DNA from 4 places in the Phytobacter sp. V69 genome. Region 1 is predicted to be linked to each of the others. Evidence: predicted binding sites of a transcription regulator. Region 1 holds the regulator's gene; each other region holds the start of a gene.
What was found. The regulator CRP, encoded in region 1, controls carbon source genes, mostly activating them, when cyclic AMP is high. The targets are predictions, from matches to a motif close to ATGTGANNNNNNTCACAT.
Positions count from the first base shown of each region.

Region 2: a site for CRP is predicted at 3,453-3,470, ahead of mlc (sugar metabolism global transcriptional regulator Mlc). Genes of this name have one in related genera too.
Region 3: a site for CRP is predicted at 3,547-3,564, ahead of msrB (peptide-methionine (R)-S-oxide reductase MsrB). Genes of this name have one in related genera too.
Region 4: a site for CRP is predicted at 4,248-4,265, ahead of focA (formate transporter FocA). Genes of this name have one in related genera too.

Region 1 is NZ_CBFFRL010000068.1:4,094-9,957, reverse strand. It holds gene ACSZPU_RS11810 (hydrolase) at 1-158, shown strand, start outside; gene ACSZPU_RS11805 (YheU family protein) at 160-378, shown strand; gene ACSZPU_RS11800 (phosphoribulokinase) at 431-1,300, shown strand; gene ACSZPU_RS11795 (OsmC family protein) at 1,411-1,815, opposite strand; gene crp (cAMP-activated global transcriptional regulator CRP) at 2,126-2,758, shown strand; gene ACSZPU_RS11785 (YccS/YhfK family putative transporter) at 2,812-4,890, shown strand; gene argD (bifunctional acetylornithine/succinyldiaminopimelate transaminase) at 4,887-5,864, opposite strand, start outside.
Region 2 is NZ_CBFFRL010000136.1:5,405-11,268, reverse strand. It holds gene ACSZPU_RS17665 (carboxypeptidase M32) at 1-875, opposite strand, end outside; gene ACSZPU_RS17660 (KPN_01571 family protein) at 1,007-1,102, shown strand; gene ynfM (multidrug efflux MFS transporter YnfM/SxtP(Kp)) at 1,173-2,423, opposite strand; gene ynfL (multidrug efflux transcriptional activator YnfL/SxtR(Kp)) at 2,531-3,427, shown strand; gene mlc (sugar metabolism global transcriptional regulator Mlc) at 3,558-4,778, shown strand; gene bioD (dethiobiotin synthase) at 4,904-5,599, shown strand; gene osmV (osmoprotectant ABC transporter ATP-binding protein OsmV) at 5,825-5,864, opposite strand, start outside.
Region 3 is NZ_CBFFRL010000085.1:6,505-12,368, reverse strand. It holds gene sppA (signal peptide peptidase SppA) at 1-3, shown strand, start outside; gene ansA (asparaginase) at 133-1,149, shown strand; gene pncA (bifunctional nicotinamidase/pyrazinamidase) at 1,160-1,801, shown strand; partial or broken gene ACSZPU_RS13655 (MFS transporter) at 1,836-2,433, opposite strand; gene ACSZPU_RS13650 (YeaC family protein) at 2,697-2,975, opposite strand; gene msrB (peptide-methionine (R)-S-oxide reductase MsrB) at 3,016-3,429, opposite strand; gene gapA (glyceraldehyde-3-phosphate dehydrogenase) at 3,772-4,767, shown strand; gene ACSZPU_RS13635 (D-hexose-6-phosphate mutarotase) at 4,849-5,733, shown strand; gene ACSZPU_RS13630 (aldo/keto reductase) at 5,779-5,864, opposite strand, start outside.
Region 4 is NZ_CBFFRL010000010.1:27,603-33,466, forward strand. It holds gene ACSZPU_RS02705 (hypothetical protein) at 1-29, opposite strand, end outside; gene pflA (pyruvate formate lyase 1-activating protein) at 56-796, opposite strand; gene pflB (formate C-acetyltransferase) at 993-3,275, opposite strand; gene focA (formate transporter FocA) at 3,331-4,188, opposite strand; gene ycaO (30S ribosomal protein S12 methylthiotransferase accessory factor YcaO) at 4,596-5,864, opposite strand, start outside.

The sequences.
Region 1 (5,864 bases):
ACGTGATCCCCGATACGCAGACATTGCCGCCATCGGTAGAATATCAACTGACCGAACACGGTGGTCACGTGGGTTTTGTAGGCGGCACGTTGCTGCGCCCGGAAATGTGGCTGGAAAAACGGATCCCCGACTGGCTGCACACTTATCTGGAAAGCTGAAATGATTATTCCCTGGCAGGATCTGGCACCTGAGACGCTGGATAACCTGATTGAAAGCTTTGTCTTGCGCGAAGGCACCGATTATGGTGAACATGAGCGCTCGCTCGAACAAAAGGTCGCCGATGTAAGACGGCAGCTGAAAAACGGCGAGGCCCTACTGGTGTGGTCAGAACTGCATGAAACCGTCAACATTATGCCACGCTCGCAGTTTCGCGAGTAACGTGCAGGGCGGCAGGCTTCACCTACAATAATGGCTTACTCAGGGAGTTGCTATGTCCGCTAAACATCCGGTTATTGCCGTAACAGGTTCCAGCGGTGCGGGAACCACCACCACCAGCCTCGCGTTTCGCAAAATCTTCGCTCAACTGGATTTGCATGCCGCCGAGGTCGAGGGTGACAGCTTTCATCGCTACACCCGCCCTGAGATGGACATGGCAATCCGTAAAGCCCGCGATTTAGGTCGACATATCAGCTACTTTGGCCCGGAAGCGAACGACTTCGGCCTGCTGGAGCAAACCTTTACTGAGTACGGACAAACCGGCAAAGGCCAGGCGCGAAAATACCTGCACACCTACGATGAAGCCGTGCCCTGGAATCAGGTACCCGGCACGTTCACCCCCTGGCAACCGCTGCCGGAACCAACCGATGTACTGTTCTATGAGGGGCTGCACGGCGGCGTGGTGACGCCGCAGCATGATGTGGCTCGCCACGTGGATCTGCTGGTGGGCGTAGTACCCATCGTCAACCTCGAGTGGATGCAAAAGCTGGTGCGCGATACCAGCGAGCGCGGCCATTCCCGCGAGGCGGTGATGGATTCGGTGGTTCGCTCGATGGAAGACTACATCAACTTCATCACCCCACAGTTTTCCCGCACCCATATCAATTTCCAGCGCGTGCCGACCGTGGACACCTCCAACCCGTTCGCCGCCAAAGTCATTCCCTCGCTGGATGAAAGCTTTGTGGTGATTCATTTCCGTAATCTGGAAGGCATTGATTATCCCTGGCTGCTGGCGATGTTGCAGGGCTCATTCATTTCGCACATGAATACTCTGGTGGTGCCGGGCGGGAAAATGGGGCTGGCGATGGAACTCATCATGACGCCGCTGGTACAACGGCTGATGGAAGGTAAGAAGATCGAGTAGTTTTCTGGCAAACAGAAAATCTGCTTCCGCCCGATGTAGCCCCGGTTAGCGCAGCGCCACAGGGGAAATGTCGGATGCTGAAAGTGCCGGAGATCGCCTCCGGCAACACATCAGGCTTCGATCACTTCATACGAGTGTGTGATATTTACCGCTTTCTCCAGCATCAATGCCACAGAGCAGTACTTCTCGGCGGAGAGATCCACCGCACGCGAAACCGCGGCATCTTTCAGCGCTTTGCCGGTCACGATGAAGTGCAAATTAATATGCGTGAACAGGCGCGGAGCCTCTTCACGACGCTCTGACGTTAGCTTCACTTCGCAGTCTGTCACGTCGTGACGCCCTTTTTGCAGGATAGAGACAACATCAATAGCGCTGCATCCGCCTGCCGCCATCAGCACCATTTCCATCGGGCTTGGTGCCTTGTCGCCTGAGTTACCGTCCATCAGGATCTGGTGCCCGGACGCAGACTCGCCAAGGAACGTTAAACCTTCTACCCATTTCACACGAGCTTGCATTTTAATTAACTCCGGAGTTGCAATTTTCTTTACAGATTACGCGCACATAAGAAAAGTCGCAACGGAAGGCGACCTGCGTCAAGCTGAAGCGAGACACCAGGAGACAGGCAGCAAAAGCTATGCTAAAACAATCTGGATGCTACAGTGATATACATTGACGTTTAGCATGTATGCAGAGGACATCACATATTACAGGCCGCAGGCATGTCTGACGGTCCACTTCCCAGCTATCGGGAAGATAGATTGCAACCCCGGACGCGTTGTGTGAATCCAGCGTCTGGAGCCAGCTTATAACAGAGGATAACCGCGCATGGTGCTTGGCAAACCGCAAACAGACCCGACTCTCGAATGGTTCTTGTCTCATTGCCACATTCATAAGTACCCGTCGAAGAGCACGCTGATTCACCAGGGTGAAAAAGCGGAAACGTTGTATTACATCGTCAAAGGCTCAGTGGCTGTGCTAATCAAGGATGAAGAAGGTAAAGAGATGATCCTCTCTTACCTTAACCAGGGAGATTTTATCGGTGAACTGGGTCTGTTCGAAGAGGGTCAGGAGCGTAGTGCATGGGTACGCGCCAAGACAGCTTGTGAAGTGGCCGAAATCTCCTACAAAAAATTCCGTCAGCTCATTCAGGTGAACCCGGATATTCTGATGCGCTTGTCTTCTCAGATGGCGCGTCGTCTGCAGGTTACATCAGAAAAAGTCGGCAACCTCGCATTCCTTGATGTGACGGGCCGCATTGCACAGACGCTGCTGAATCTGGCGAAACAACCGGATGCAATGACCCACCCGGACGGTATGCAAATTAAAATTACTCGTCAGGAAATTGGTCAGATCGTCGGCTGTTCCCGTGAAACTGTGGGACGTATCCTGAAAATGTTGGAAGATCAAAACCTGATCTCTGCACACGGCAAAACTATCGTCGTGTACGGTACACGTTAATTCTCAAGCGGCGCATCGTACTTAGCGATGCGCCGTTTTTGTCTCTATTCCCCATGTGGCGCAGGCTGATTTATCACCCCGAAATCAACTATGCACTGCGACAAACGCTGGTGTTATGCCTCCCTGTGACCGTTGGCCTGCTTATCGGGCGTCTCGATCTCGGTCTGCTGTTCTCTCTTGTTCCTGCCTGCTGCAATATTGCCGGTCTGGATACACCGCACAAACGTTTCTTTAAACGCCTGATCGTTGGCGGTTCACTTTTTGCTGGCAGCAGCCTTACGGTACAGTTGTTACTGACACAAAATATCCCCTTGCCGCTGATCCTGACCGGACTCACGCTATTGCTTGGCGTCACGGCGGAAATCAGCGCCTTGCACGGACGCCTGCTGCCCGCCTCGCTCATTGCGGCCATCTTTACCTTAAGCCTCGCCGGGAATATGCCCGTCTGGGAACCGTTGCTGATTTATGGGCTCGGCACCCTGTGGTACGGCGCGTTTAACGCCTTCTGGTTCTGGCTCTGGCGGGAACAGCCGCTGCGCGAATCGTTAAGCCTGCTCTATCGCCAGTTGGCGGACTACTGTGAAGCAAAATACAGCCTGCTGACGCAACACGCCGATCCGGAAAAAGCCCTCCCGCCGCTGCTGGCACGCCAGCAAAAAGCGGTGGATATGATAAGCCAGAGCTACCAGCAGTTGCATATGCTGGCGGCCAATAAGAACAACGATTACAAGCGGTTGCTGCGTATGTTCCAGGTCGCGCTGGATTTGCAAGAGCATATCTCCGTCAGCCTCCATCAACCGCAAGAGGTTCAGGAGCTGGTTGAACGCAGCCACGCTGAAGAGGTTATCCGCTGGAATGCGCAAACCGTCGCCGCGCGGTTACGGGTGCTCGCCGATGACATTCTCTATCATCGCTATCCCCGGCGTTTCAATATGGATAAGCAGATAGGCGCGCTGGAGAAAATCGCCCGTCAGCACCCGGATAACCCGGTTGGACAGTTCTGCGCCTGGCATTTCAGCCAGATAGCCCGCGTTTTGCGCACCCAGCGTCCACTCTATGTTCGCGACCTGATGGCTGAGAAGCAGCGCCGCCTGCCGCTGCTCCCTGCCTTCAAAAGTTATCTGTCGTTGAAATCCGCTGCCTTTCGCAATGCGGCGCGGATAAGCGTCATGCTCAGCATTGCCAGCCTGATGGGCAGCGCGCTCCATCTGCCCAAGCCTTACTGGATCATGATGACGGTGATGTTTGTCACGCAAAACGGCTACGGTGCCACGCGGGTACGCATTCTGCATCGGGCGGCAGGCACCATGGCCGGATTGATCATTGCCGGCGCAACGCTGCACTACCACGTACCGGAAGGTTTCACGCTGGCGGCAATGCTGATGGTGACGCTGGTGAGCTACCTGATTATCCGCAAAAGCTACGGCTGGGCGATGGTCGGCTTTACTCTCACCGCGGTGTATACACTCCAGTTGCTCACGCTGAACGGCGAGCAGTTTATCGTTGCCCGTCTTATCGACACGCTGATCGGCTGCCTGATCGCTTTTGGCGGTGTTGTCTGGCTGTGGCCCCAGTGGCAAAGCGGCCTGCTGCGCAAAAACGCCCATGACGCGCTGGAAACCTATCAGGATGCCATCCGCCTGATTCTGAGCGATGATCCCCAGGCTACGCCGCTGGCCTGGCAGCGCATGCGGGTAAACCAGGCGCACAACGCCCTCTTCAACTCACTGAATCAGGCGATGCAGGAACCCGGCTTTGACACGCGCTATCTGGCCGATATGAAGCTGTGGGTCACGCACAGTCAGTTTATTGTCGAACACATTAATGCGATGACGACCCTGGCGCGGGAACACACCATGCTCACGCCGGATCTGGCGCAGCGTTATTTACAGTCGTGTGAAATTGCCCTGCAGCGCTGTCAGCAGCGGCTGGAATACGATGGACCGGGAAGTTCGGGGGATGTGAATATTCTGGAAGCACCGGAGAGTATGACGCACGGTCCAATGAGCACGCTGGAACAGCACCTGCAACGTATTCTGGGGCATCTGAGCACCATGCACACCATTTCGTCGGTGGCATGGCGTCAGCGTCCGCATCACGGCATCTGGTTAAATCGCCGCTTACGGTCTTAAGTGTTAATCACTTTCGCTACGGCTTTCGCGAAGCGCTGCATACCTTCATCGATATCGCTCTCTTCAACGATAAGCGCGGGTGCAAAACGCATCACGTCAGGTCCGGCATTCAGTACCATCACACCGGCATCGGCAGCAGCCAGCAGGAAGTCACGTGCGCGACCTTTGAATTGCGGATTCAGTTCGGCACCAATCAACAGCCCCATGCCGCGAATTTCGCTGAAAATATTGTACTGCGCGTTGATCTTCTCCAGATGTTTGACGAACAGCTCGCGTTTCTCGTTCACGCCATTCAACACTTCTGGCGTGTTGATGATGTCGAATGCGGCACCGGCAACGGCACAGGCCAGCGGGTTACCGCCGTAGGTCGAGCCGTGAGAACCCGGATGGAACGCACTGGCGATCTCCTGGGTGGTGAGCATGGCGCTAATCGGGAAACCGCCGCCAAGCGCTTTGGCGCTGGTCAGGATGTCCGGGGTTACGCCATAGTGCATGTAAGCGAACAGATCGCCGCAGCGTCCCATCCCACACTGCACTTCATCAAACACCAACAGCGCGTTGTGTTCGTCGCACAGGTCGCGCAGACCCTGCAGAAACTCTGGGGTTGCCGCCGTTACGCCGCCTTCTCCCTGAATCGGCTCAACCACCACCGCACAGGTATGATCGTCCATCACCGCTTTCACGGCATGCAGGTCGTTATAAGGTACGTGAACGATATCCGCCGGTTTCGGGCCAAAGCCGTCTGAATATTTCGGCTGCCCGCCAACGGTCACGGTGAACAGTGAACGGCCGTGAAACGCATTGTGGAACGCGATGATTTTGCTTTTATGCGGGCTATGGCGTGTAGATGCATAATAACGCGCCAGTTTGAATGCCGTTTCGTTGGCTTCGGTGCCGGAGTTCATAAACACCACACGCTCGGCGAAGGTCGCGTCGATCATCTTACGCGCCAGGCGCAGTGCGGGTTCGTTAGT
Region 2 (5,864 bases), on a different contig from region 1:
TGAATGGCGGTAGAGCGCGCCAGCGCGACCGGCTGCCCCAGCCACTGACGCGGCAGATTTTGCTCATAGCGGGCGTGCCCGGTTTCATGAACTACGCCAAACAGGGCACTCAGAAGTTCATTTTCATCGTAGCGGGTGGTGATACGGACATCTTCCGGCACGCCGCCGCAGAACGGATGCGCGCTTACGTCCAGTCGCCCGGCGTTAAAATCGAAGCCGAGTACCGTCATCGCTTCCAGCCCCAGTTCACGCTGTGTGGCCACAGGGAACGGGCCGTCTGGCGCAATCAGCGTTTCGCGATACTGCTTGTCGACCACCTGCTGTAGCAGGTCCGGAAGCCAGGATTTCAGGTCGGCGAACAGCACATCCAGGCGGGCGCTGGTCATGTCCGGCTCGAAGATATCCAGCAGGGCGTCATACGGTGAACAGCCTTTCGCCTGGGCGCGGATCTTCGCCTCTTCACGGCTGAGTTTCACCACTTCTTTCAGGTTGGCGCTAAACCCGGTCCAGTCATTAGCCGGACGCTGGGTGCGCCAGGCATGTTCGCACTTGCTGCCCGCCAGCGCTTTGGCTTCCACCAGTGATTCCGGCAGCAGCGCCGCCTGCTGATACTGGCGCGCCATCTCACGCAGGTTGGCCTGTTCAACGTCGTTAAGGTCTTCGAACTGGGCATTGTGCAGCCATTCCCCGACCTTTTTCTCGGTCAGGATTTGATGCTGTAACACGCCCAGTTCCGCCAGTGCTTCACCACGGGCGGTGCTGCCCCCTGGCGGCATCATGGCGAACATGTCCCATCCGGCAATGGCGGAGAGGTGGGAGAAGCGAGAAAGGCGCTGGAAGGTGCGGGTGAGTTGTTGATAATTGCTATTTTCCATAATGCCTCTTGTCTGTATGAATAATTTCCATAATCACCATCAAACCCGGTGGCTTTATGGCTAACCGTTTACCCCTGTACGATAATAGAAAAGTCGTAGTTTCTGCATGTAAAATCAACCGTAAAGATTAAATGATGAATCCCTTTGTGTGGATCATATTTGCTCTTATGGCACTTGACGCAGTACGCGAATTGATAGGGGCATCGTCAATCATGGCGATGTTCTGAGCGGTTAAAGTGCGGGAGCAATAAAAAAGCCCCAACGCTATATTGGGGCCCTAAGGTAAATCCTACCGTTTTAACGTAAGCGGCGATGGAGTCTGCTGCCAACAAATAACGCCAGCATCAGCATCAGCGCAATAAAGCCGCCCACCCCGTTCCAGCCATAGTTATGCCAGAAGACACCGCCCAGCGTACCCGCAATACTTGAACCCAGATAATAACTGAACAAATACAGCGATGACGCCTGACCTTTGGCGCGGCGCGCCCGTGGGCCGATCCAACTGCTGGCGACCGAGTGGGAAGCAAAGAAACCGGCGGTAAAGAGCAGCATGCCGATAAAAATCGCTACCAGGGAAGAGAGCAGGGTTAATAAAAGGCCGGTAAACATAATCGCAATTGAACCGACCATTACCGGGCCACGGCCATATTTAACGGTCATTGCCCCGGCACGCGGTGAACTCCAGGTGCCGGTTAAATAAGCAACGGAAAGTAATCCCACCACCGCTTGGCTTAAAAACCACGGCGATTCCATCAACCGGTAGCCAATGTAATTAAACAGGGTGACGAAGGATCCCATTAACAGGAAACCCTCAAGGAATAATAAGGGCAGCCCTTTATCACGCCAGTGCAGGCGGAAATTAATGAACAGGGTGCGCGGACGTAATGAGCTCGGACGGAAATGGCGGGACTCCGGCAAAATACGCCAGAACATCAGCGCGGAGGCCAGGGCAAAACAGCCAATCGCTGCCAGCGCGATACGCCAGTTAAAGAAGTCGGTGAACACGCCGCTGATCAGACGTCCACTCATGCCGCCAATCGAGTTGCCGCTAATGTACAGCCCCATGGAGAAGGCGACGAAGCTGGGGTGGATCTCTTCGCTCAGGTAGGTCATGCCCACGGCAGCCACCCCGCTGAGTGACAGCCCAACCAGCGCGCGCATGATCAGAATGCCGTGCCAGCTGGTCATCAGCGTGGAGAGCAACGTACAGCACGAAGCGAGCAGCAGCGCCGTCACCATCACTTTCTTACGGCCAATGGCGTCAGACAGCGGGCCGGTAAACAGCAGCCCGATAGCCAGCATGGCAGTCGAAATGGACAGTGAAATACTGCTGTTTGCCGGAGACACGCCAAACTCCTGCGACAGCACGGGCAAAATAGGCTGTACGCAATAGAGCAGAGCGAAAGTGGCCAGTCCGGCGGAGAAGAGCGCCAGGGTGACGCGCATAAATTGGGGGGTACCACGTTTAATAAACTGTGCCGGCAAAGGACGGTTATTTCCATCAACACCACTTGCCGGGAGGGTATCGACGGTAGTTGTACGACTCACTTGAAATCCTTAAGTTTACATCCCGGTCAGGCGGGGATGATTTAAGGGTATGAAAAGGCCATTGTTCTGTCTAATATATTAATAATCTCAAATGATATGTTTAAGATATGAATATCGAGCTGCGTCACCTTCGTTATTTTATTGCCGTCGCCGAAGAACTGCATTTTGGTCATGCGGCGGCGCGGCTGAATATTTCCCAGCCGCCGCTGAGCCAGCAAATCCAGATCCTCGAGCAGCAAATCGGCGCGCGATTGCTGGCGCGCACCAACCGCAGCGTCTCGCTGACGCCCGCAGGCAGGCAATTTCTGGCCGACAGTCGGCAGATACTAAGCCAGGTTGATGATGCGGTTGGCCGGGCGGCCCGCCTGCATCAGGGAGAAACCGGGGATCTGCGCATTGGCTTTACCTCATCGGCACCCTTTATTACGGCGGTGTCGGATACGCTATCATCGTTTCGCCAGCGCTATCCGGATGTACATATCCAGACGCGGGAAATCAATACCCGCGAACAGATTGCCCCGCTCAATGAGGGCAACCTCGATCTTGGGCTGATGCGTAACACGTTGCTGCCCGACACGCTGGCCTGGCAGGTGATTTTGCGCGAACCGCTGCTGGCAATGATTCATCGTGACCACCCCTTAGCGGCAAAAGTGGGCGTGTCTTTGGCTGAACTGGCGCGTGAGCCGTTTGTCTTTTTCGATCCTCATGTTGGTACCGGACTGTATGACGATATCCTCGGGTTGCTGCGCCGCTATAACCTGACGCCGTCGATTACCCAGGAGGTGGGGGAAGCGATGACCATTATTGGCCTGGTGGCGGCAGGGCTCGGGGTGTCGATTTTACCGGCCTCTTTTCGCCGCGTGCAGCTTAATGAGATGCGCTGGGTACCGATCCTGGAAGCGGACGCGGTATCAGAAATGTGGCTGGTATGGGCGAAGCATCATGAACAGGGAACAGCGGCACAGCGTTTCAGAGAACAACTCATTTCTGCGGCGAATGCCTAAAAAATGGTCAGTATACGCCTGCAAAATGTGCGGTAAATCACAAGCCTACGTAAATATTTGACGGCGACTATTGAAGTGCTTCACCATATCCCAAAGTTTATTTCGAGCTCGAAAATAAAGGGAGTAAGTGGTGGTTGCTGATAGTCAGCCTGGGCATATTGATCAAATTAAGCAGACCAATGCAGGGGCTGTCTACCGCCTTATTGATCAGCTTGGCCCGGTGTCGCGCATCGATCTGTCACGTCTGGCGCAGCTTGCGCCTGCCAGTATCACCAAGATTGTGCGGGAAATGCTCGAAGCACACCTGGTTCAGGAAACCGAGATTCAGGAGCCTGGCAGCCGTGGACGGCCTGCTGTCGGGCTGGTGGTGGAGACCGAAGCCTGGCATTACCTCTCTTTGCGCATCAGCCGCGGGGAGATCTTCCTCTCTTTACGTGATTTAAGCAGCAAGCTGGTGGTGGAAGAGCGTCAGGAGCTTCCGCTGATTGACGAAAAGCCGCTGCTGCAGCGCATCATTGTCCATATCGATCAGTTCTTTATTCGCCATCAGCAGAAGCTGGAGCGTTTGACCGCCATCGCCATTACCTTGCCGGGAATTATTGACACGGAAAATGGCATTGTTCACCGCATGCCGTTTTATGAAGACGTGAAAGATATGCCACTGGGTGAAGCGCTGGAAAAGCACACCGGCGTTCCAGTCTATGTCCAGCATGATATCAGCGCCTGGACGATGGCTGAGGCGCTGTTTGGCGCATCGCGCGGGGCACGTGACGTTATCCAGGTGGTTATCGACCATAACGTGGGTGCCGGGGTGATTACCGATGGTCGTCTGCTTCATGCGGGCAGCAGTAGCCTGGTGGAGATCGGTCATACGCAGGTCGACCCGTACGGTAAGCGCTGTTATTGCGGCAACCACGGCTGTCTGGAAACCATTGCCAGCGTGGAGAGCGTGCTGGAGCTTGCACAGTTGCGTATGAGCCAGTCGATGAGCTCAATGCTGCATCAGCAGCCGCTGACGGTTGAGTCGCTGTGTGACGCGGCTCAGCAGGGAGATTTGCTGGCGAAGGACATTATCAGCGGCGTGGGGGCGAACGTCGGGCGTATTCTCGCCATCATGGTGAATTTATTTAATCCGCAAAAAATTCTTATCGGTTCGCCGCTCAGCAAGGCGGCGGATATCCTCTTCCCGGCGATTGCTGACTGCATTCGCCAGCAGTCTCTACCTGCCTACAGCAAGCACATTGCCGTTGAAAGTACCCAGTTTACCAACCAGGGCACCATGGCCGGGGCGGCGCTGGTGAAGGACGCGATGTATAACGGATCGTTGTTGATTCGTTTGTTGCAGGGGTAACATTTTTACACTGTTGTACGAAAAATTGCGCTATCTCAAGCTGAACACCGCAGCCCTAACGTAGACTTTCGCTACTGAATTATTTTCCTGATTTATATTTTCGTAGCATAACGGTGGAGTTAGCGATGCTTAAGCGTTTCTTTGTAACGGGTACTGATACGTCTGTCGGGAAGACAGTTGTGTCCCGCGCGCTGCTACAGGCGTTGGCCGCTGGCGGCAGCACCGTCGCGGGTTACAAGCCGGTCGCTAAAGGGAGTAAAGAGACGCCGGAAGGCCTGCGCAATAAAGATGCGCTGGTGCTGCAAAGCGTGTCATCAATTGAATTACCTTATTCTGCGGTTAACCCGATTGCCTTTAGCGAAGATGAAAGCAGCGTGGCGCACAGTTTCCCGATCAATTACACCCTGCTGTCCAATGGCCTTGCCCGCCTGTGCGATCAGGTTGATCACGTGGTGGTGGAAGGGACAGGTGGCTGGCGCAGTCTGATGAACGATCTGCGCCCGCTCTCCGAATGGGTGGTGCAGGAACAAATGGGTGTGCTGATGGTGGTCGGGATTCAGGAAGGCTGCATCAACCACGCGCTGTTAACGGCACAGGCGATAGCCAGTGACGGTCTGCCGCTGATTGGCTGGGTGGCGAATCGCATCAATCCTGGGCTGGCGCATTATGCCGAAATCATTAACGTGCTGAGCCGTAAACTGCCGGCTCCGCTGGTGGGTGAGCTGCCTTATCTGCCGCGCGCCGAACAGCGCGACCTGGCGCATTACATCAATTTGCAGATGGCGAAAGGGATGCTGATTGCCGAGCGCGTGCTGGTGTAACGGGATGTTGGGTAAGTCCCGGATGCGGCGCGAGCGCCTTATCCGGGCTACGAGTTTGCGCGTGATGGTAAATAGACCGTGGATGGCGGCGCAAGCGCCTTATTTTCGTTACGTTGTCACAAAATGCACCGAACGGTTCCCTCTCCCTTGAGGGAGAGAGTTAGGGTGAGGGGGAAAAGCCGCAATCCCCTCGGATGTTAATATCTCCACCAATCAACGCCACTCTTACGCATCGCTGTGAATATTCAGCACCCGGCGAGTTCTG
Region 3 (5,864 bases), on a different contig from region 1:
TAACAAACTGAACGTTTCATATTCAGGCGGAGGCCAGCATAACGCTGCCTCCGCCTTTTCTTTGCGCTTTCGCTGCATCATTCATTCACTGCGTATATACTCCCCCCACTCTGTGATAACACGTCTTCTCTCATGCAAAAAAAATCGATTTATGTTGCCTACACCGGCGGTACCATCGGTATGCAACGCTCCGAGCACGGCTATGTTCCCGTCTCCGGCCACCTGCAACGCCAGTTGGCGTTGATGCCCGAATTCCATCGCCCGGAAATGCCTGACTTCACTATTCACGAATATGATCCGTTGATGGATTCCTCGGATATGACACCGGAAGACTGGCAGCATATTGCTGACGATATCAAAGCCCATTACGACGATTACGATGGCTTCGTGATCCTGCACGGCACTGACACCATGGCGTACACCGCCTCGGCCCTGTCGTTTATGCTGGAAAACCTGAGTAAACCGGTCATCGTGACGGGCTCGCAAATCCCGCTGGCGGAGCTGCGTTCCGACGGGCAAATCAATTTGCTCAACTCGCTGTACGTGGCGGCTAACTTCCCTATTAACGAAGTGACGCTGTTCTTTAACAACCGTCTCTATCGCGGTAACCGTACGACCAAGGCGCACGCGGACGGTTTTGATGCCTTTGCTTCGCCGAACCTGGCGCCGCTGCTGGAAGCGGGAATTCATATTCGCCGCCTCAATACGCCGCCTGCGCCGCACGGTACCGGTGAGCTGGTCGTCCACCCGATCACTCCGCAGCCGATTGGCGTGGTAACGATTTATCCGGGCATTTCGGCAGACGTGGTACGAAACTTCCTACGCCAGCCGGTAAAAGCCCTGATCTTGCGCTCTTACGGCGTGGGCAATGCGCCGCAGAACGGCGAGTTCCTTAAAGAGTTGCAGGAAGCCAGCGCACGCGGCATCGTAGTGGTAAACCTCACGCAGTGTATGTCGGGTAAGGTCAACATGGGCGGTTACGCCACCGGCAACGCACTGGCACACGCGGGCGTGATTGGCGGTGCGGATATGACGGTCGAAGCTACGCTGACGAAACTGCATTATCTGTTGAGCCAGGATCTGGACGCGGCGGCGATTCGCAGCGCCATGACCCGGAACCTGCGCGGTGAGTTAACGGCTGACGAATAAGGATACCCCGATGAAACAACGCGCTTTACTCCTGGTCGACCTGCAAAATGATTTCTGCGCAGGCGGCGCGCTGGCAGTGGCCGAAGGTGACAGTACCGTAGATGTGGCGAATGCGCTCATTGACTGGTGCCAGGCTCACGGCGAACCGGTGTTAGCAACGCAGGACTGGCATCCGGCTAACCACGGCAGCTTTGCCAGTCAGCATCAGGCTGCTCCGTTTTCACAAGGTAAGCTCGATGGTCTGGATCAAACCTTCTGGCCGGATCATTGCGTCCAGCACAGCGAAGGCGCGGCGTTGCATCCCTTGTTGAAAACCTCAGCGATCGACGCGGTGTTTCATAAAGGTCAAAACCCGGCAATCGACAGCTACAGCGGCTTTTTTGATAACGGGCACCGGCAGAAAACCGGGCTTGATGACTGGCTGCGTCAGCATGATATTGCCGAGCTAACCATCATGGGGCTCGCCACCGACTATTGCGTGAAATTCACCGTGCTGGATGCGCTGAAACTGGGCTACCGCGTCAATGTGATTACCGACGGCTGTCGCGGCGTGAACATCAATGCGCAGGATAGCGCGCACGCCTTTATGGAGGTGGCCGCCGAAGGGGCGACGCTCCATACGCTGGCAGACTGGCAGGAAACCCAGGCCTGATGCTGTCGTCCGGCCCGCGAGCCGGACGACACTTTTACGACAGCCCCGAAATCTCTTCCAGCGATACCATCCGCGTTTCAATCCCAAACAGAAATAGGATCAGCGAGCAGCACACCAGCATCCCCCCAGCACCGAAAAGACCGCGTATGTGCCGTAGTGGGTCAATAATGCCGCCACGCCATAGGGTGTGAAAACAGCAACGATGCGCCCATCGCGTTCACAAAGCCGGATCCCCGCAGACGCAAATGGGTCGGCCATAATTCAGGGACATACACCGCTGAGGCGAAGCAGACATACATGTAGAGGAAGAAAATGAGCACCACGCCGAGGGATAAAATGGCCCACTCCTCTTTTTGCTGCGAATAGTAATAGCCCAGCACCGCCACAATCAGCAGCAGAACGGAACCAAACCAGCGGCGCGGAAATTTATCGATAATCAATGCGGCAATAAATATCCCCACGGGCGCGCCAAGCATAATAATGGCGGTCATCAGGATAGATTTGGTGACATCAATCCCCGAGTTGACGAATATCGTGGGGATCCACACGGTAATGGTATACAGCGAGATATTCATCGCCACCAGCACCGTTATCGCCACCAGCGTTCTGCGCAGCATATAGCCGCGAAAGAGTTACCAGAAACTGCTTTGAAGTCAACCTCGAATCTGTTAAACAAAGATTTTATTCTGCATTTAACAACATTGATCACAAATGCGGGCACACAAAATCGACAAAACCCAATAAAATCACCAAGTTAATAAAAACAGGTTAATGTGTGGGAAAAACAGATTTTTGGAAGCAACCCGTCACAAGGGAGGAAACGTCAAAAAAGGAATAATGCAGGAACGACAGAAATGCGGGCGAAGCGCTGTGGCCTCGCCGCTTATCAGGGGAGTTATTGCAGTTTCAGGGTGGCAATCGGTTTTGCCGCAATGCCAAAGTCTTCTTTCAGCTGCTGCTTACTCTTCATCACCATCTGGCCCTGAGTATCGATGGTCATATGCTGCGTGTCGGTATTATGGCGGGCCTGCCATAGCATCACCAGTTGCAGGCTGTTCTCTTTTTGTTCCGGCGTCAGCGCAACGCCATCCGGCCACTTACCCAGTTCGACAGCGGTAACCAGACGTTGATAGATGTCCGGCGTCATGCTGTTAATGACTTGTTCAAAATCCATGGTAAATTAACTCCAACGGAATAATAGCTGAATCGATTCCTCACCCCTGAGTCCGATCGCCGTTTTCATCGTCGGTAAAACTCAAAGAGGCAGAATTCACGCAGTAACGTTCGCCGGTTGGTTGTGGACCATCCGGGAAAACATGTCCCAGATGCGCGTCACAATTTCCGCAACGAATTTCCACACGCTGCATCCCGTGCGAGTAATCATTTATGTAACGAATAGACTCTTCACTCACCGGCTCAAAAAAGCTCGGCCAGCCGCAGCCGGAGTCATATTTGGTTTGCGAATGAAACAGCGGCGCATCACACACCAGGCAGTGATACACGCCTTCACGTTTGTTGTGTAAAAGACGACCGGTGAATGGCGGTTCGGTGCCGTGATCTTGTGTCACGTAGAACTGCATTTCTGTCAGATTTTTTTTCAGGTCATCCTGGGAGGATTTCGTCGTCATAGGCTCACATCTCGCGGTAAGAATTCGTACAACTTCACTCCGATTCTAACAAAACATTAACAATGAAGTGATAACTTTTGTTCTAAACTTACTTGCTGCGAATTCCCGGGCGGTTAATTGTGATCGGATTCACATTTTTATCCTGCATGACCTTTAAAATTCGGGGCGGCGTCCCCATACAGGGAGCGTGCTCATAGGAAGAGTGAGACGAGTCAGTCGAACAAAGGTTATGCGGAGGATTGATTTGTCGCAATGATTGACACGATTCCGCTTGACGCTGCGTAAGGTTTTTGTAATTTTACAGCCAACCTTTTATTCACTAACAAATAGCTGGTGGAATATATGACTATCAAAGTAGGTATCAACGGTTTTGGCCGTATCGGTCGCATTGTTTTCCGTGCTGCTCAGGAACGTTCTGACATCGAAATCGTTGGTATCAACGATCTGTTAGACGCAGAATACATGGCTTACATGCTGAAATATGACTCAACTCACGGCCGTTTCAACGGTACCGTAGAAGTCAAAGACGGCCATCTGGTTGTTAACGGCAAAACCATCCGTGTTACTGCTGAAAAAGATCCGGCTAACCTGAAATGGAACGAAATCGGCGTTGACGTAGTAGCAGAAGCTACCGGTATCTTCCTGACCGACGAAACCGCGCGTAAACACATCACCGCTGGTGCGAAAAAAGTTGTTCTGACTGGTCCTTCCAAAGACAACACCCCGATGTTCGTTCGTGGCGCTAACTTCGAAACTTATGCTGGCCAGGACATCGTTTCCAACGCATCTTGCACCACCAACTGCCTGGCACCGCTGGCAAAAGTTATCAACGACAACTTCGGTATCGTTGAAGGTCTGATGACCACCGTTCACGCAACTACCGCTACTCAGAAAACCGTTGATGGTCCGTCTCACAAAGACTGGCGCGGTGGCCGTGGCGCAGCTCAGAACATCATCCCGTCCTCTACCGGTGCTGCTAAAGCTGTAGGTAAAGTACTGCCAGAACTGAATGGCAAACTGACTGGTATGGCGTTCCGCGTTCCGACTCCGAACGTATCTGTTGTTGACCTGACCGTTCGTCTGGAAAAAGCAGCGTCTTACGAAGAAATCAAGAAAGCAATCAAAGCGGCTTCTGAAGGCGCAATGAAAGGCGTTCTGGGTTACACCGAAGATGATGTTGTATCTACCGATTTCAACGGCGAAATTTGCACTTCTGTGTTCGATGCTAAAGCTGGTATCGCACTGAACGACAACTTCGTGAAACTGGTATCCTGGTACGACAACGAAACCGGTTACTCCAACAAAGTTCTGGACCTGATCGCTCACATCTCCAAATAAATTGAGATGAGAACCTGATCTATAAAGGCGACTTCGGTCGCCTTTTTTTGTTTTAGTGTCACGCTAACGAAGGATTGCACCATGATAAACACAATTTTTGCTCTCCCGGTTGTCGAACAAATTACCCCTACCCTCTCTCGCCGCCTGATGGACGAACTGGACGTTATCGTTATCGATCATCCGCAGGTTAAAGCGTCTTTTGCCTTACAGGGCGCACACCTGCTCTCCTGGAAACCACAGGGCGAAGAAGAAGCGCTGTGGCTGAGCGGCAACACCCCGTTCAAAAATGGCGTTGCGCTGCGTGGCGGCGTACCGATCTGCTGGCCATGGTTTGGCCCGGCGGCGCAGCAGGGTTTGCCTGCTCACGGTTTCGCCCGTAACCTGGTCTGGACGCTGAAAGCCCATAATGAAGACGACAATGGCGTTGTGCTGACATTTGAACTGCACAGCAGCGAAGCGTCCCGCCAATACTGGCCGCATGATTTCACCCTGTTCGCCCGCTACAAGCTGGGTAAAACCTGCGAAATCGAGCTGGAAGCACATGGCGATTTCGAAACCACCTCCGCACTGCATACCTATTTCAACGTCGGCGATATCGCTGCAGTGAAAGTGAGCGGTCTGGGCGATCGTTTCATTGATAAAGTGAACAACGCGCAAGAAGACGCACTGACCGATGGCGTGCAGACCTTCCCGGATCGTACCGACCGCGTTTACCTGAACCCGGAAGCCTGCAGCGTGATCCACGACAGTGCACTAAATCGCGCGATTGAGGTGATTCATCACCACCACACCAACGTTGTGGCATGGAACCCAGGCCCGGCGCTCTCCGCCAGCATGACCGACATGCCGGATGATGGTTACAAAACCTTTGTTTGTGTTGAATCTGCCTGCGCGACCGCGCCGCAGAAAACCACCGAAGAAAAACCGTCTCGCCTGTCTCAGACGATTCGCGTCATCAAACGCTAATACGTCAGTCTCTCTCCCCGTACGGGAGAGAGACCTTTTCCTTAATTACACCACGTCCAGCGGTATTTTGCGGCCCGGTGCCGGGAACGCTTTATCCAGGCGCGCCAGATCGTCTGTGGTCAGCGTGATAT
Region 4 (5,864 bases), on a different contig from region 1:
AATATTCCATATCGCAAAAATCCATCCATGTTTTGCATCCCTTAATGCACTAATATCAATACATCACTTTATGACCGTACTGCTCGAGAATACCTTTCACGCGCTCCATGGTCTCTTTTTTCGGCGGATGAACGCCATCAAGTTTGTACTCTTCGCCCATCGCCACCCATTTGTGTTTACCCAGCTCGTGGTAGGGCAGCAGCTCGATTTTCTCAACATTGCCCATATCGCGGGTAAATTCACCAAGGCGGTGCGCGGAGTCGTCATCGTCAGACCAGCCTGGTACCACAACGTAGCGGATCCAGACTTTGATATTTTTGTTTGAGAGGTACTTCGCGAACTCCAGCGTACGGTGGTTTGACACGCCCACCAGATTCTGATGAATTTCATCGTTCATCTGTTTCAGGTCGAGCATCACCAGGTCAGTGACCTCCAGCAGCTCATCAATGACCGGATCGTAACGGCGGACAAAGCCGTTGGTATCGAGACAGGTATGAATACCTTCTTTTTTGCAGGCGCGGAACCAGTCGCGGACAAACTCTGCCTGCAAAATGGCTTCGCCACCGGAAGCTGTGACGCCGCCGCCGGACGCATTCATAAAGTGACGATAGGTCACGACATCTTTCATCAGGTCTTCGACGGTAATTTCTTTGCCGCCATGGGTGTCCCAAGTATCGCGGTTATGGCAATACAGGCAGCGCATCAGGCAGCCCTGGAAGAAGGTGATAAAGCGGATACCTGGGCCATCAACGGTGCCACAGGATTCAAAGGAGTGGATGCGACCAATCACTGACATTGCGGTGTATTCTCCAGATGTGGCCCATCCGGGGCCTGTATTGATGCACAGCTCAATCCGGCTGTGTTTAAGTCTATTTTGGCTGATATCCATCGTTTTAGTATAGATATCTGACAAAGCAGACTGGGGAAGGGGTGTTAAAAAGGCCCCACTTGCGTGGAGCCTTTATTGTACGCCTTTTCAGTCAGACAGGGAATTACATGGTCTGAGTGAAGGTACGAGTAATAACGTCCTGCTGCTGTTCTTTAGTCAGGGAGTTAAAACGTACTGCGTAGCCAGATACACGGATGGTCAACTGCGGATATTTTTCCGGGTGTTCCATCGCGTCGAGCAGCATTTCGCGATTCATGACGTTCACGTTCAGATGCTGACCACCTTCGATGGACGCTTCGTGGTGGAAGTAACCATCCATCAGACCCGCAAGGTTGGTTTTACGCACTTCATCGTCTTTACCCAGCGCATTCGGAACGATAGAGAAGGTGTAAGAGATACCATCTTTAGCGTAGGCGAACGGCAGTTTAGCAACGGAGGTCAGAGAGGCAACAGCACCTTTCTGGTCACGACCATGCATCGGGTTAGCACCAGGTCCGAACGGAGCACCTGCACGACGACCGTCTGGGGTGTTACCGGTTTTCTTACCATACACAACGTTAGAGGTGATGGTCAGAACAGACTGAGTCGGGATAGCGTTGCGGTAAGTCGTCAGTTTCTGAATTTTCTTCATGAAACGTTCAACCAGGTCAACGGCCAGGTCATCTACACGTGCATCGTTGTTACCAAACTGCGGGTATTCGCCTTCGATTTCGAAGTCAGTAGCCAGACCGTCTTCATCACGAATCGGTTTAACTTTCGCATATTTGATAGCAGACAGGGAGTCAGCCGCAACAGACAGACCTGCGATACCACACGCCATGGTGCGGATAACGTCACGGTCATGCAGAGCCATCAGAGAGGCTTCGTAGCTGTATTTGTCGTGCATGTAGTGGATAACGTTCAGCGCGGTGACGTACTGTTTAGCCAGCCAGTCCATGAAGTGATCCATGCGGTCCATCACTTCGTCGAAGTTCAGAACGTCGCCTTTGATCCCTTCTGTTTTCGGACCAACTTGGATTTTCAGTTTTTCATCAACGCCGCCGTTGATTGCGTACAGCATGGTTTTCGCCAGGTTAGCGCGAGCACCGAAGAACTGCATTTGTTTACCAACGATCATCGGGCTTACGCAGCAAGCGATAGCGTAGTCATCGTTGTTAAAGTCAGGACGCATCAGATCATCGTTCTCATATTGCAGAGAAGAGGTATCGATGGAGACTTTAGCCGCATATTTTTTGAAGTTCAGTGGCAGTTTTTCAGACCACAGAATAGTGATGTTCGGCTCCGGAGACGGCCCCATGGTGTACAGGGTGTTCAGGAAACGGAAGCTGTTTTTGGTAACCAGAGTACGGCCATCCACGCCCATACCGGCGATGGATTCAGTTGCCCAGATCGGGTCACCGGAGAACAGTTCATCATACTCAGGAGTACGCAGGAAGCGGACCATACGCAGTTTCATGACCAGGTGGTCGACCATTTCCTGCGCTTCTTGTTCAGTGATTTTGCCTGCTTTCAGGTCGCGTTCAATGAACACGTCCAGGAAAGTAGCGGTACGACCGAAGGACATTGCTGCACCGTTCTGGGATTTCACTGCAGCCAGGTAGCCGAAGTAAGTCCACTGAATCGCTTCCTGAGCGCTGGTAGCCGGACCAGAGATATCGCAACCGTATTTCGCTGCCATTTCTTTGATCTGACCCAGAGCGCGGTGCTGGTCAGCGATTTCTTCACGCAGACGGATAGTCGCTTCCAGGTTTACGCCGTTTTCCATGTCAGCTTGCAGAGACAGGAACTGGGCGTATTTGTCTTTCAACAGGAAGTCGATACCGTACAGAGCAACGCGACGATAGTCACCGATGATACGGCCACGACCGTAAGCATCTGGCAGACCGGTCAGCACACCAGATTTACGGCAGTTCAGGATGTCTTTGGTGTAAACATCAAACACGCCCTGGTTGTGAGTTTTGCGGTAATCAGTGAAGATTTTTTTCAGAGCGGGGTCCAGCTCGCGGTTGTACGCTTTGCAGGAACCTTCAACCATTTTAATACCGCCGAACGGGATGATCGCACGTTTCAGCGGGGCTTCGGTCTGCAGACCGACGATTTTCTCCAGCGCTTTGTTGATGTAGCCAGCGTCGTGAGAGGTGATGGTAGAAGCAACAGAGGTGTCGAAGTCAACAGGCGCGTGAGTGCGGTTTTCCTGTTTAACGCCTTCCATTACTTTGTCCCACAGCGTGGTGGTCGCATCAGTTGCGCCCGCCAGGAAGGACTCGTCACCCTCGTAAGGGGTATAGTTTTTCTGGATAAAGTCGCGTACGTTGACTTCTTTCTGCCAGTCACCTTTCGCAAAACCTTCCCAGGCTGTGGCTAACTTTTCATTAAGCTCGGACATGTAACACCTACCTTCTTAAGTGGATTTTTTATTTACTGCCTGAGACAACCATCAATCAATGATGATCATCGCCACGCAGGTAAATGACCCAGTATGTCAACCCAACTAACAATCCTCCACCAATGATATTCCCAATTGTTACAGGAATCAGGTTATCGGTGATGAAATTTGCAATAGTCAGGTGAGAAAAACTTTCCGGGCTGGAACCGATAGCGGTCCAGAACTCCGGGCTCGCAAAGTTGCGGATTACAATACCCATTGGGATCATAAACATGTTTGCGATACTGTGCTCAAAACCGCTGGCAACAAACATGGCCACCGGCAGCACCATAATCAACGCTTTATCGGTCAGGCTGCGACCTGAGTAGCTCATCCAGACGGCCAGACAGACCATCAGGTTCGCCAGAATACCCAGTGCAACAGCTTCAATAAAGGTATGGTGCAGTTTATGGTCGGCTGTTTGCAGGACGTTCAGGCCCCAGCCGCCATTCGCTACCATATACTCCCCGGACAACCACATCAGCAGCACGAACAGCAATGCACCGATCAGGTTACCGATATAGACGTTTATCCAGTTGCGAGCCAGTTGGCCCCAGGTAATACGTCCGCTGGCTTTCGCCACCACGATCAACACGGTTGACGTGAAGAGGTCAGCGCCACAGATGACGCAAAGGATCAGCCCTAATGAGAAGCATATCCCACCAACCAGTTTAGCCATGCCGTACGGCATTGAGGCTGTCCCTGTGGTGGCAGTAATGTAGAAAACAAACGCGATGGAGATAAAGACACCCGCTGTAATCGCCAAAAAGAACGTGGTCAGCGGTTTCTTAGTTGCTTTGTAGACACCTGCTTCTTCGGCAACTTTTGCCATCGCAGCTGGAAGTATTAGATCAAAAGGGTTGTCAGCTTTCACACTAACTCTCTCTTTATTTAAGTCGGCGACGAGATACTAACAAAGCATTATAGAAGAGAATTTGATATGGATCATATCTCGCCTGGCTTATGGGACCGCAAAGTGCATGGCTTTTCTGCAAAAGCGGGGTAATTTATTGATTGTAATAATAAAAATAAATTTTAAAATTTGCAAATAGTGTTGAATTTTTTTATACGGCCTCCCAAACAACAGTTAATTAAAATGGGGTAATTGCCATAAAAAGTAACACTAAGCCCTGGGTTTATATAATTATATTCACCCATGTTTAACTTAATTATTACAATTGGCACTCATTGCCGAAATATAAATAAAAAGGGGCAATGAAATTGCCCCGTAATATAACGTAGACCTGTCATTAAGCCTACATATTGTCGTACTATTTGTCGTTATTTCGACCAGAAAGTCCGTTTAGCACGTTGTAATTTTTCGTAAGCCGCTAACAGTGCCTGGTGTGCCGGGAAGGCTTCCAGCGTGCCATCCGCAGGCTGCAGGCCATAGAACGGTGCTTCACCACTTAAGGCTGCACTTGCTGCTTCAACAGCATCTGAACCGTACATCCGCACGAAAGCGTTCAAATACTGAAGCGGCTGGCGCTCTTCTTCCTGCGCCAGCAGCAGCAGGGTCTGCAGGCAGCGGTAATAATTGGCACGTTCAGCGCTGAAGACGGAACCGTTGAACTCCATGGTCCACTCAACCCAGGAAAGCGCCTGCTCAAGATCGCCGCCTGCCAGCGCGAGCATGGATTTCAGCTCGCCAATGCGTAGCGTAAACCAGCCATTATCTTTACCGGTGGCGATACCGAGCAGTTCACGCACGCGGGTTACATCGTCGTGGCCTTCATCATCAAGCTGATCGATAAGGTTCAAGTAATCTTCTTGCTCCCACTCACTGCCAGGCAGAGAGAGGATCGTTTCGCGCAGATGGCTGCCCATCGCATTATTTGCCAGCCACAGATCTTCTGCCGGATAGATGTCGGACATACCCGGCACCAGGATACGGCAGGCGTAAACGCCCAGGTGTTCGTAGTCGGCAATATACACTTCTTTATCTTCGGCGCTGAAGATGGCCATCAGGGTGGCGAACTCTTCTTCGGTGGTGCCGGCAAAGCTCCAGTCAGCAAACGGGTAGTCTGCATCCTGTTTGAACAGATCCCAGGAGATCGAACCGCTGGAATCAATAAAGTGGGTTTCGAGGTTAGTGTGCTCTGCCACTTCTTCATCATCGAACGTCGGCGGGGTGAAAACGTCCAGATCTTTCAGGCTACGACCCTGCAGCAGTTCAGTGACGGTACGCTCCAGTGCGACACCAAAGTCCGGGTGGGCGCCGAAAGAGGCAAAACAGGTGCCGTTAGTCGGGTTGAACAGAACGACGCAAATCACCGGATACTGACCGCCCAGCGAGCCGTCGTAGGCGAAAATCGGGAAACCTTCTGCTTCCAGTTTCTCAATGGAGGCCACCACGCCCGGGTAGCGCGCAAGCACGTCTGCCGGGATTTCAGGCAGGCTAATACGTTCGCTGATGATACGGTTTTTGATGTGACGTTCGAATACTTCCGACAGCCCCTGCACGCGCGCTTCATTGCGGGTGTTGCCAGCGGACATGCCGTTGGAGACATACAGGTTGCCGACGATGTTCATCGGAATATAGACGGTTTG